DNA from 3 places in the Marinospirillum alkalitolerans genome. Region 3 is predicted to be linked to each of the others. Evidence: predicted binding sites of a transcription regulator. Region 3 holds the regulator's gene; each other region holds the start of a gene.
What was found. The regulator sigma-54, encoded in region 3, starts transcription at its own class of promoters, with help from an activator protein. The targets are predictions, from matches to a motif close to TGGCACNNNNNTTGCTNT.

Region 1 (4,138 bases), on a different contig from region 3:
ACTCTCAGCCGGCTTGGAGACAGGCGTGGCCGGCTCGGCCTTTGCCGGTGTGGACAGCAAGAGGCTGGCGGATTGCGCCGATGCGGCCCCCTGCTGCAACTCGGCTTGCCATTCTCCTGAGCGCCCACCCGCTTTATGCTCCACATACATCTGACCAATCACCATCTGCTTATCGACGGCCTTGCACATGTCATACAGGGTGAGCGCCGCCACCGAGGCTGCGGTTAAGGCTTCCATCTCAACGCCTGTTTGGCCGGCCAGCTGACAGGTGGCGCGGATACGTATGCCAGGTAGGGCAGGATCTGGCTCCAGTTCAACCGCCACTTTACTGAGCAAGAGTGGATGACAAAGGGGGATCAAATCGGGTGTGCGCTTGGCGGCCATAATGCCCGCAATCCGCGCTGTGGCGAGAACATCGCCCTTATGATGGCCACCGCTGAGGATCAACTCCAGCGTGGCAGGCTGCATACTGATACTTGCGCAAGCTGTGGCTGTACGCTGCGTGACGGCCTTGGTCGAGACATCCACCATGACAGCTTCACCGCGCTGATTCAAATGGGTGAGTTGTTCGCTCATCACTAAACCTCTTTGTGTTGTATCACCAATAGGGAATCGAAACTGGAGTCAATAGGCCTTGCAACTGGCAGGATGGCGTTAGGCCAAATAGCCAGCCAGAAAGCCAGCAAAGGGATAGACTCTGACGCTATCGCCGCGTGCTTTCAGCGCTTCCTGCTCATCAAGTCTGACCAGACAATTCGCCTCATGCATCGAGCTTAAGCGGCCTGATCCCTGCTCACCAACAACACGCACACTGAGCTGGCCGGTTGGGCTTGTACTCAGGCGCGCACGATAAAAATCACTCCGCCCTAGGCGGCTTTTGATCTCTTCTTCAGCCTGCGCGTGCACTGGAGTCGCGGCACCGGCTTCAGCTCCCTGCAAGGCCAGAATCAAGGGTTGAACCAGCAGCATAAAGGTCACCATCACCGCAACAGGATTGCCCGGCAGACCGGCAAAGAAGCAGGTTTCTCCGCTGGCGTTCTGACCAAGATGCCCAAAGGCAAAAGGCCGCCCTGGACGAATAGCAAGCTGCCAAAAACGGGTTTCGCCAAGCTGGTTCAGTACAGGCTTGATCCAATCGGCCTGCCCAACCGAGACACCACCTGAGGTGATCACCAGCTGGTGCGTCAAGGCCGCTTGCGCCAGCGCTTGATGGATCACCTGCTGATCATCCGGCAAGATACCCAGATCACTGACCTGACATCCCAATGCCTGTAAAAGACTGATCAAGCTCGTGCGATTGGTATCGTAGATCTGACCCGGCGCCAGAGGCTGACCTGCTGCGACCACCTCGTCTCCGGTAGAAAACACCGCGACTTTCAAGGCTGGGCGCACTGGCACATCAGCGCAGCCTAAAGAAGCCAGCAATCCTAGCTGCACTGGCCCCAAACGCGCACCGGCAGCCAAGACCTGCTGGCCCTGCTGTAAGTCTTCACCCGCCTGACGCACATTGGCCCCGATACGCATTTCTGCCGCGCGCTGAATAGTGAGTTGATCGCCTTCTACATGACACTGCTCCTGCATCACCACGGTATCCGCGCCCGGAGGCAGCGCCGCACCAGTTGTGATCGCCATCGCTTCGCCAGGTTGCAGGCGATGACTCGTCATCTGCCCTGCCAGCTGCGTCCCGACCAGCTGCCACTGCGTCTGACTGACTAAACTGGCACCGACCAATGCATAGCCATCCATCGCTGAATTGGTGTGCGGTGGTACAGCCTGCGGTGCAGAGAGAGATGCTGCCAGATGGGCGCCCAACGCCTGCTGCAAGGGCAGACGGTGCACGCGATCTTGTTGCTGATGCCAAAGGCGGGCCTCATCCAGCAACAGCTGCTGAGCCTCTTCCAGGGTGAGCTGGCTTTTTTTATCGACAAATTCAAAGCAAGAGAGACTCATACAGCACTCCGCGCGGCCTGTAAAAAATCCAGTACCAGCTGCTCAATGGCATCCAGATCGTTCAGATGCACCCAAGGACGGGCTGCGCTAGGTGGTGCCACATCACTGGCCAGTGCAAAGATATCTGGATCATCTGGATACAACCAAGGGCGGTCGAGCTCAGCACGATGCAGTTCTATCTTGGGGAAGCGCTCGGCTTTAAAGCCTTCAACAAGAATCAGATCAGCGCGCTGTGTGTCCAGCTGGGCCACAAGGTCGGCCAGACTTGGCGCAGAGCTCGACTCAGGTGTTTCCACCATCAAGGCCCAGCGCTGATCAGAGGCAATCAGCATCTGCTCTGCACCAGCATGGCGCAGGCGATAGCTGTCTTTTTGTGGATAATCAACATCAAAAGCATGATGGGCGTGTTTGATACAGGCCAGACGCAGCCCACGGGCACGCAAACGCGGCAACAAGGCCGTCAGTAGCGTTGTTTTGCCTGTACCACTCCAGGCCGCAAAGCCCAGCAAAGGGGGCCGCTGTTGTGCAAAAGGACGCGTGTTCACAAAAGCCTCTCTTTCAATCTGATCTGCATCGCGTTGACTTGGGTGAATAGAAAGCAAGGACAATGCCTGACAAAGAGGCAACAAAAGACAAAAAAAGCCGCTTAAATAACGGCTTATCTCAGGATTTCGCAACCAGAAAACAGGGGTGCATCAAAATGACGCGCAGCCAGCCGTGACAGCCCAGCCGCGCGCCAAGGTCATTGTGACCACTCAAACGCCAGGATGGATCGAGAGCTGTTGCTGATCCAGCCGCCAGATACACTGGGCCAAATCTGTAATGGCATTGGATTGATGCGCGGTTAACAGGATCCCGCAACCAGCGGCCAGCACATCCTGTATCAGCGTCGCCAGCAACTGTACAGCCTGCTGATCAAGATTCGCACTCGGTTCATCAAGCAGCCAAAAGCGCGGCTGCAAGATACGTGCTCGCGCCAAGGCCAATCTTTGCCTTTCTCCTCCCGAAAGGGTGCGCGCAGGTTGATCAGCCTGCTCGCTGAGCTGCGCCCATGCCAGTGCGGCTTCAAGGCGCTGGTGACGCTCAGCAACGGGGACGGCTTGCAGATAACGACTGCTGAGTACCTGCTCTAGATTGCGCCTGACGCTGGTTGAAAAAACATAGGGCTGCTGGTGGAGATAACAGATCGCCTGAGGTTCAGCGACGTGATGGATGGGGCGCACACGGCCTTGTGTTGGCGTTAAAAGACCACTGATCACCTTCATCAAGCTGGTTTTGCCCGCGCCATTGGCACCCTGTAACCAAATCAGCTGGCCTGCTGACCACTGCGCGGCCTCGATCTGCCATAAGCGGCGGCGTCCATAGCTAAGACTCAGCTGCTCCAGCACTAGGGCAGGTGGCGGCTTGATCATGCTTGTTGCTCCTGAGTGATCTGACCGCGTACCAAGCCCAGCAGCAGATTCAGCACCAAGGCCAAAACCAGCAGCACCAAACCCAGGGCCACACCCTGAGCATACTCACCCTTGGAGGTTTCCAAGGCAATGCTGGTGGTAATCGTGCGTGTATAACCGGCGATATTGCCACCGACCATCATCGCGCAGCCGACTTCAGCAATAATCCGGCCAAAGGCGGTGACCAGCGCCGCCAAGAGCGCAAAACGCACTTCAAGGGTAATCAACCAAAGACAACGCCAGGGGGCGACACCCAGAGTCCGCAAGGACTCCCAAGCATGGCGCGACACACTATGGTAGGCGGTATGGCTCATCGCTATCAAAATCGGCAAACACATCAACATCTGCCCCAAGATCATAATCGGCTGGCTAAAAAGCCAACGCCAATCTCCCAAGGGCCCCGCACGCGAGAACAGCATCAAGAGCAGCAATCCGATCACCACCGTTGGCACAGCCAGCAAGGTATTGTTCAGCGACACCAGCATCCCCTGACCGGGAAAACGCCAGAAGGCCAGAGTCCAGCCCAGCAAAAAAGCGAAGGGGGTCGCCAGTAGAAGCGCCAGCAAGGAAGTCCGAAAAGACACACCAATAATCTGCCAGAGTTCTTGATCGCCAGAAAACAAGAGAGCAAGGGCATCCAGAGTGATCTGACCTAGGCTCTCCACAACAGCCTCTCCCCAATCGAATACAGGCTCAACCGCAACATGCAGCTAATCCGCATCAGGAAAGAATAAGGG
Region 2 (4,138 bases), on a different contig from region 3:
AGCTCCGCCGCACTCAGCTGACCATTGAGCTTACCCGCACGTGCCAGCTGCCGTGCTCGTGCTTGGCAGACACGTTCACGTACGGCATGACTGGTTTCTTCAGCAGGACGCGCAAACAGATCCTCAGCTGGCACCGCCGCGACTTTGACATGCAAATCGATACGATCCAAAAGCGGGCCAGAGACGCGGCTTTGATAACGCTGTACCTGATGCGGGCTACATTGGCAGGCCTTATGTGGATGTCCAAGAAAACCACAGGGACAGGGGTTCATCGCACTCATCAATAAAAACTGCGCCGGATAGGTGGCCCGACTACGAGCACGCGCCAAATGGATTTCACCCGATTCCAGTGGCTCACGCAGCACTTCAAGCACCCTGCGATCATATTCAGGCAGCTCATCTAAAAACAGCACGCCACGGTGGGCTAGGCTGATTTCACCCGGCTGCGGATGACTGCCACCGCCGACCAAAGCAGCAGCAGAACTAGAGTGGTGGGGCGCACGATAGGGACGCTGTCGCCAACGCCGCACATCAAAACCCTGACTAATCGAGGCCATCGCAGCCACCTCCAACGCCTCAGATTCATCCAGAGGCGGCAGCAAACCAGGCAGACAGCTCGCGAGGAGGGTTTTACCGCTGCCCGGCGGTCCATTCAACAAGAGGTTATGTTGACCGGCCGCCGCAATTTCAAGCGCGCGCTTGGCAAACAGCTGACCTTTGACGCTCGACAAATCAGGGTAGAGAGAAGGGGCAGCCGGCGCTAAGGTTGGCGGAGAACAAGACTGAGGTTGACGCCGCTCAAGCTGCGCGACTAAGTCCAAGAGACTCGATGCTGGATAGAGAGGCAGGCCTTGCACCAAACTGGCCTCATCTCGATTCGCCGCAGGTAAGGCCAGCGCCAACTGCTGTTGATGCACCACCAAGGCGGTGGGCAAGACACCACGTATCTGGCTTAAATCGGCATTCAGTGCCAACTCACCGATAAAGACGATCCCTTCTAAGCAGGCTTCCGCCAGCTGGCCTGTGGCCACCAAAATACCCAAAGCGATGGCCAGATCATAGCGGCCGCCTTCTTTGGGTAGATCAGCAGGAGAAAGATTCACGGTAATCCGCCGACTGGGAAACTCAAACCCCGCCATCAACAGCGCACTGCGTACCCGATCACGGCTTTCCTTGACGGCCGTCTCGGGTAATCCAACCAGATGAAAGGCGGGCAAACCATTCGCGAGATGCACTTCGACCTGTACTTCAGGTGCGCTTAATCCCAACAAAGCGCGAGTCGCCACACGAGCAAATGTCATCCTGACCTCCTTGTCCTAGTCTGCTGCGACCTCTCCAGTCTAGATGACACCGGGCCTAGTGCGCCAGTTCAGCGCTGCCTGCACCAATGCGGCCCTCCCCTCAACTGAGAAAGTTCAAATTAAGAAAGCCCAGGTGAAGAAGGCAATACCTGCGCCTCCAACTGCGCCACGCGTGCAGCGAGCTGATCCATTTTCTGACGGCTACGCTGATGTATCGCCAATAAACGCTGATAATCCTCTTGCGTCACCAGATCCAGCTTGGCTGCCGCCTGCTGAATAATCTGCTGAATCCGCGCTGGATCAAGATGGGCTGCCTCCTCGGCGCCTTTGCTGGCCGTGAGGCGCTGAGTAATCTCTTCAATCATCGCTTGTAAAACAGGGTGGTCTTTCATGATGGCTCCTTCGGCATTGAGGTGTCTTGGTGCTGATGATATCAGTCTCACCCAACAGATCAAAAACGCACCAAAGAGGAACACGGTGCGCTTTAGTTTGGTGCTTTTTATTTCCTGAGCAGCCTCAAACAGATGTATGAATCAATAAAATCATCGCTAAGCTGCTGTTTATCTTTCACAAATCCATTCGTGGCACAGCTGATGCAATTTTCCCAGTGAAGCGGTGAAGACCGGCAAGGTCACACTTTTCTACCCTAGGCTGAGAGGAAACTAGCATGAAACTGGTAACAGCCATTATCAAACCCTTCAAACTGGATGATGTCCGCGAAGCCCTTTCTGATATCGGTATTCAAGGCATCACTGTCACTGAAGTGAAAGGCTTTGGTCGTCAAAAAGGCCACACAGAACTCTATCGTGGTGCGGAGTATGTGGTGGACTTTCTTCCCAAGGTAAAAATTGAAATCGCGATTGATGATGCGCGCATTGATCAAGTGATCGAAGCGATTATCAACGCCGCCAACACCGGCAAAATTGGCGATGGCAAGATTTTCGTCACCCCAGTGGATGAAGTCATCCGTATTCGTACTGGCGAGCGCGGCAGCGACGCTGTGTAACTGCTGACCAATTGAGGATAAGACAATGGAAGAAATCATTCACCTATCCTATGCGATAGATACCTTTTACTTCTTGATGTGTGGTGCGCTGGTCATGTGGATGGCTGCGGGCTTCTCGATGCTTGAAGCCGGCCTTGTGCGCTCAAAGAACACCACAGAAATTCTGACCAAGAATATTGCACTCTTTGCGATTGCCTGCACCATGTACCTCTTTGTTGGCTACGCAATCATGTATTCCAGCCCTGAAGGCGGCTTCTTGCCCAACCTGAGCTTCCTGATCGGTGCTGAAAACTCAATGGATGCGGTCCTCGCTGGTGGCGAAGATGCACCTTACTACTCCATGCGTTCTGACTTCTTCTTTCAGGTCGTCTTTGTCGCTACAGCCATGTCGATTGTCTCAGGTGCTGTTGCTGAGCGGATGAAGCTCTGGGCTTTCCTGGCCTTCGCTGTGGTCATGACGGGTGTGATCTATCCTATCTCTGGCTACTGGACTTGGGGTGAAGGCTGGTTGGATGCCGCTGGTTTCAGTGATTATGCTGGATCGGGTATCGTTCACATGGCCGGTGCGGCTGCAGCTCTAGCTGGTGTTCTGGTGCTGGGTGCGCGTAAAGGCAAGTATGGCCCTAACGGTCAGATCAATGCGATTCCTGGTGCGAACATGCCACTGGCTACACTGGGTACCTTCATCCTGTGGATGGGTTGGTTCGGCTTCAACGGTGGCTCAGAGTTAAAAATGTCGGATGTTGGCTCGGCCAATGCCGTGGCTCAGGTCTTCGTCAACACCAATGCCGCCGCTGCTGGTGGTGTGATTGCCGCGCTGATCCTGTCTAAACTCTGGTTCAAAAAAGCGGATCTGACTATGGCGTTGAACGGTGCTCTGGCGGGTCTGGTCGCGATCACAGCGGGTCCTGACACCCCCACAGCTCAAGGTGCGGCGTTGATTGGTGCCATCGGTGGTCTGATCGTTGTTGCCTCGATCATCACACTCGACAAGCTGCGTATTGATGATCCAGTCGGTGCCATCTCTGTCCACGGTGTGGTCGGTATCTGGGGTCTGATTGCGGTGATCTTCACTAACGACGATGCCACCTTGGGTGCACAGCTGCTGGGCGCAGTCAGCATCTTCGCCTGGGTCTTTGGTGCCAGCTTGGTCGTCTGGCTGATCATCAAAGCGCTGATGGGTGTTCGTGTCAGCGAGGAAGAAGAATATGCAGGTGTGGATCTGGCTGAGTGTGGTATGGAAGCCTACCCAGAGTTCACCCGCGGTAAGTAATCTGATGACGGGCAGAAGGTGGAATCCTTCACCCACACAAGAGTGAGCATGGAAGTTTGGGCATCCTTCGGGGTGCCCTTTTTTGTTTGTGACACCAGTTCTATTTGCTGTTTGCTAGGTGTACCCTTTATGCTTGGGTGAAAGTTGATGCCGATCAAAATCGGCTCACTGAAAATCGATCTGATCGTTTATGGACTCTGCTGAGGAAGAAGAATGAAACTGGTCACTGCTGTAATCAAACCCTTTAAACTCGATGATGTCCGTGAAGCCCTCTCAGAAATTGGTGTGCAGGGAATTACTGTCACTGAAGTCAAAGGCTTTGGACGTCAAAAAGGCCATACTGAGCTGTATCGTGGTGCTGAGTATGTCGTGGATTTCTTACCGAAGGTGAAGCTGGAGATCGCTGTTGATGACAGCCAGCTCGATGCTGTACTGGATGCGATAGTCAGTGTTGCCAATACAGGCAAGATCGGGGACGGCAAGATTTTTGTCTCACCCTTGGAGCAGGTCATCCGTATTCGCACTGGCGAAACCGGAAAAGACGCGGTCTAGTCTCTT
Region 3 (4,138 bases):
GAGCGGTGTTGCCCCCCCGTACAGCCTATGCCCACCGTGATATAGCTACGGTTGCTATCGATATAGGGTTGCAGCCAGGTCTCGACAAAGGTGCGAATCGAGGCCTGCATGGCTTGGGTGGCCTCTTGTGCGGCGAGAAACTGCTGCACACGGGCATCTAGGCCGGTGAGTTCACGCAGGTTGACATCCCAGTAGGGGTTAGGCAGGCAGCGTACATCAAACAGCAGATCGGCATCCAAGGGAACGCCGCGCTTAAAACCAAAGGACTGAAACAACAGGGTCGTTGGCTGCTGCTTGGTCGAGCCCACCTGCTGGGTGATGCAGCTACGCAGCTCATGCACACTGAGACGGGTGGTATCAAAGGTGGTGCTGGCAAGACTGGCCAGTGGATCAAGTAAGCGCTGTTCTTCTTCTATTGCTTCGAACAGTGAAAGCTGCCCATCGCGCGTCAAGGGATGGCGACGCCGTGTCGCAGAAAAGCGCTCCATCAGCGTTTTGGCGCTGGCATTGAGATAAACCAGATGCCATTGAATACCAGTGAGGGCCAGCTCTTGTAGTAGGTCAGGAAAGGCGGCGAGATCGCTAGGGAGATTACGCGCATCAATACTCACGGCAAGACGGCTGAGTTGGTGCTGGTGCTGTTGCGCCAGTGGCATCAGTAGACTCGCAGGGAGGTTATCAATGGCATAATAACCCAGGTCTTCAAGTGCATGCAGGGCGGCGCTTTTGCCTGATCCTGAGCGACCACTAATAATCACTAGCTGCATCACGCGCCTCCCTTGAGTTCGATTCTACCCAGAGCTTGAGGCTTCCAGGGGTGAGGTAATCAGTTGATGGAGTTGTTCAGCGACATCTGTTTTACGCAATGCCTTGCGCAGGTCTTCATCGGAGAACTTTTGCGCGAGCTCTGCCAGAGTTTGCAAATGGGCTTCATTGGCTTCTTCTGGTACCAGCAGCACAAAAATAAGATCAACGGGTTGGCCATCGATGGCATCAAAATCAATTTTGTCGCGTAAACGAATAAAAGTGCCTACGGCTTCGGAGCAGTGGCGCATGCGACAGTGAGGCAAGGCAATGCCCTGCCCGATACCTGTACTGCCCAGTTTTTCGCGGGCAATGAGACTTGAAAAGACCTCCTCGGCATCCAGCTGTGGAATCTGCTGGGCGATAAAGCGGCTGAAGTATTCAAGAACTCGTTTTTTGCTCCCTCCAGGCACCCCTGCCAGGGTGCGCTCGAGGGTCAAGATATCATTAAGTGGCATATCGGGTAGGGCAGCAATAATTAGTGAGTGGCGCCTTGGAGGCGAGCCTGGTTCTTTTCTTTATGCTTGATCAACTGGCGATCCAGCTTGTCAACCAGCTGGTCGATAGCGGCATACATGTCTTCGGTTTCGCCGCTAGCGTGGATTTCTCCACCGGCCACATTGAGGGTCGCTTCAGCGATCTGACGGAGCTTATCGACAGTCAGTGTGACTTGCACATTGGTGATCTGGTCAAAATGACGTTCTAGCTTGGCAAATTTAGTTTCAACATATTCACGCAAGGCGTTAGTCAGTTCAACGTGATGTCCAGTGATGTTCATTTGCATAAGAAAGCTCCTTGTCTTGAGTAGCATGAGATTTCATTGTAACCCTTTTTCAATGAAAGCAAAGCCTTGCTGGTCGCTCAGGGGCTAAAAATATCGCTTGACAAAGTGTGGGATGAAGAGGCTATCCAAGGCGTTTGCGTTCACTGGAAGGAGGAATATTCATCGCTTCTCGATACTTGGCAATGGTTCGGCGCGCAATCTGGATACCGGCTTCAGCGAGCAGCTCTGCCAGTTTATTGTCAGAAAGGGGCTTCTTAGGTGGCTCATTGTTGATCAGCTTCTTCAGCATGGCGCGAATGGCCGTTGAAGAGGCCTCGCCTCCTTGGGCTGTTGCCACATGGCTGGAGAAGAAGTATTTGAGTTCAAAAATACCTTTAGGCGTGTGCATGTATTTTTGCGTGGTGGCGCGTGAAATCGTTGATTCATGCATGTCGATCGCCTGGGCGATATCGGCCAGAATCATTGGTTTCATATATTCTTCGCCATGTTCAAAGAACTCCTGCTGGCGCTCAACAATCTTGCTGCCGACCTTGAGGAGCGTCTCGCTGCGGCTTTGCAGGCTCTTGATCAGCCACTGGGCTTCTTTGAGATGTTCTTTAAGGTACACATTGGTCTCACTGTGATCAGCGCGGCGAATCAGGTCTGAGTAGCGGGATTGGATGCGTAGCTTAGGCTGGCTTTCAGGATTCAGCTCAACACGCCAGCCCAGTTCAGTCCGTGTGACCAGTAGATCTGGAATTACATACGCAGCGGGTTCGCTTTCGATTCTGCTGCCAGGGCGTGGATGAAGGGATTGGATCAGCTGAATGACTTGCTGGAGTTCAGCTTCACTGTTCAGGCGCAGGCGTCTTTGTAAAAAGCGATAATCACGATTGGCCAGCACCTCCAGATATTGATCAGTCAGGCGCAGAGCTGCGCTACGCCAAGGGGTATCGCTGGGGAGCTGCTCAAGTTGTAGCAACAGGCATTCGCGCAAATCGCGCGCGCCTACACCTGTGGGGTCAAAATGCTGGATGAGTTTCAGGACAGCTTGCACGTCTTCAAGCTCTAGGTCGCCCAGAAGATCCGGCTCCTGGATTTTGAGTGCCTCAGTTAAGGCAGCCAGGTCTTCAAGCAGATAGCCATCGCTGTTGATGCTATCGATCAGTGCCTCGCCAATCAGGCGATCAGGTTCGTGGTGGACATTCAGGTTGAGCTGCCAGAGCAGGTGATCCTGTAGACTGAGTGCTTGACTGTCGCTAGCATAGTCTTCTCGATCTTCTTCCATCTGCGCTGAACTGGAGCCGCTGCTTTCAGGTGTGTAGATGTCATCCCAAACGGTATCGATCTCCAGCTCTTGAGGGATGCTGGTTTCCTGCCAGTCATCCTGAGCAGCGTGATCTACTTCTCTTTCTCTGCTGGATTCATCTGAGGCGCTGTCTTGGTGGTGGCTGGCCGTGTCCTCGAGTGGGCTGCTGGCTGCGGGTGTGTCATCCAGTTCTTGCTCTTCGAGTTCGAGTAGCGGATTAGACTCCAGTGCCTGCTGGATTTCTTGTTGTAAATCCAGCGTCGAGAGTTGTAGCAGATAGATGGCCTGCTGCAACTGAGGTGTGATGACAAGGCTTTGTGAAAGATTGAGTCCAAGACTGGGTTTCATCGACATAGTGCCCTAAACCTAAAAGCAAGAGGAAAGGTGGCTGCCTCAACAACCAAGCCATCTCTGTCGCCACTGAGGTCGGGCGTCAGAGGGTTTTTATCAGAGCGGGTCAACAAAAGGGTGCTAAGAGCGCTTAAATGACCAGATCTGCAGCGATTCAGGGTTGCTGGTTGGCGCTGAATCGACTCCGAGGGCCAGCATAGCAATTATTATGCCATTCGCTCAAGTGTTTTAAAGTCTGCGCTGTTCACAAGAGCGCTTCAGGTTGGTTGGAAAGAGAGCTTCAGGTTGGTTGGAAAAGGAGCCTAAGCCTTGAAACCCTCGCCCAGATAAACGCGGCGCACATCTGGATGGTGAAGAATCTGCTCGGCATTGCCTTCTGCAATAATGCGCCCTTCACTGACAATGTAAGCCCGTTCGCAGATTTCGAGTGTTTCGCGGACATTGTGATCGGTGATCAAAACGCCGATGTTTCTGGCTTGCAGCTGGCGAATAATGCCCATGATTTCTGCAACCGAGATAGGATCAACACCGGCAAAGGGCTCGTCTAGCAGGATGAAATCTGGCTCATTGGCCAGAGCGCGGGCAATTTCAACACGCCGCCGCTCTCCGCCAGAGAGGCTCATGCCTTTGCTGTGGCGAATATGGGTGATGGAGAACTCTTCTAGCAGCTGATCGGCGAGCTGCTGGCGTCGTGCTGGGCTGAGCTCTTTGCGCAGTTGCAGGATGGCCAGTAGGTTCTGCTCGACGGTTAGCTTACGAAAGATCGAGGCTTCCTGAGGGAGATAGCCCAAACCAACACGGGCGCGTCCATGCATCGGCAGCGCGGTAATATCCTGCTGATCCAGCCTCACTTGTCCGCCATCGGCTTTCACCAGGCCAACAATCATATAAAAAGAAGTGGTTTTGCCTGC

Region 1: a site for sigma-54 is predicted at 2,546-2,563, ahead of mobB (molybdopterin-guanine dinucleotide biosynthesis protein B). Genes of this name have one in related genera too.
Region 2: a site for sigma-54 is predicted at 1,884-1,901, ahead of glnK (P-II family nitrogen regulator). Genes of this name have one in related genera too.

The regions. Positions count from the first base shown of each region.
Region 1 is NZ_JBANFI010000007.1:107,360-111,497, reverse strand. Features, by position in the region: gene moaC (cyclic pyranopterin monophosphate synthase MoaC) at 1-576, opposite strand, end outside; gene moeA (molybdopterin molybdotransferase MoeA) at 655-1,950, opposite strand; gene mobB (molybdopterin-guanine dinucleotide biosynthesis protein B) at 1,947-2,495, opposite strand; gene V6U78_RS11455 (ABC transporter ATP-binding protein) at 2,706-3,362, opposite strand; gene V6U78_RS11450 (ABC transporter permease) at 3,359-4,066, opposite strand; gene V6U78_RS11445 (substrate-binding domain-containing protein) at 4,112-4,138, opposite strand, start outside.
Region 2 is NZ_JBANFI010000002.1:330,779-334,916, forward strand. Features, by position in the region: gene V6U78_RS04505 (YifB family Mg chelatase-like AAA ATPase) at 1-1,301, opposite strand, end outside; gene V6U78_RS04510 (accessory factor UbiK family protein) at 1,421-1,693, opposite strand; gene glnK (P-II family nitrogen regulator) at 1,969-2,307, shown strand; gene V6U78_RS04520 (ammonium transporter) at 2,333-3,580, shown strand; gene glnK (P-II family nitrogen regulator) at 3,794-4,132, shown strand.
Region 3 is NZ_JBANFI010000004.1:239,337-243,474, reverse strand. Features, by position in the region: gene rapZ (RNase adapter RapZ) at 1-767, opposite strand, end outside; gene ptsN (PTS IIA-like nitrogen regulatory protein PtsN) at 792-1,262, opposite strand; gene hpf (ribosome hibernation promoting factor) at 1,283-1,588, opposite strand; gene V6U78_RS08045 (RNA polymerase factor sigma-54) at 1,710-3,230, opposite strand; gene lptB (LPS export ABC transporter ATP-binding protein) at 3,530-4,138, opposite strand, start outside.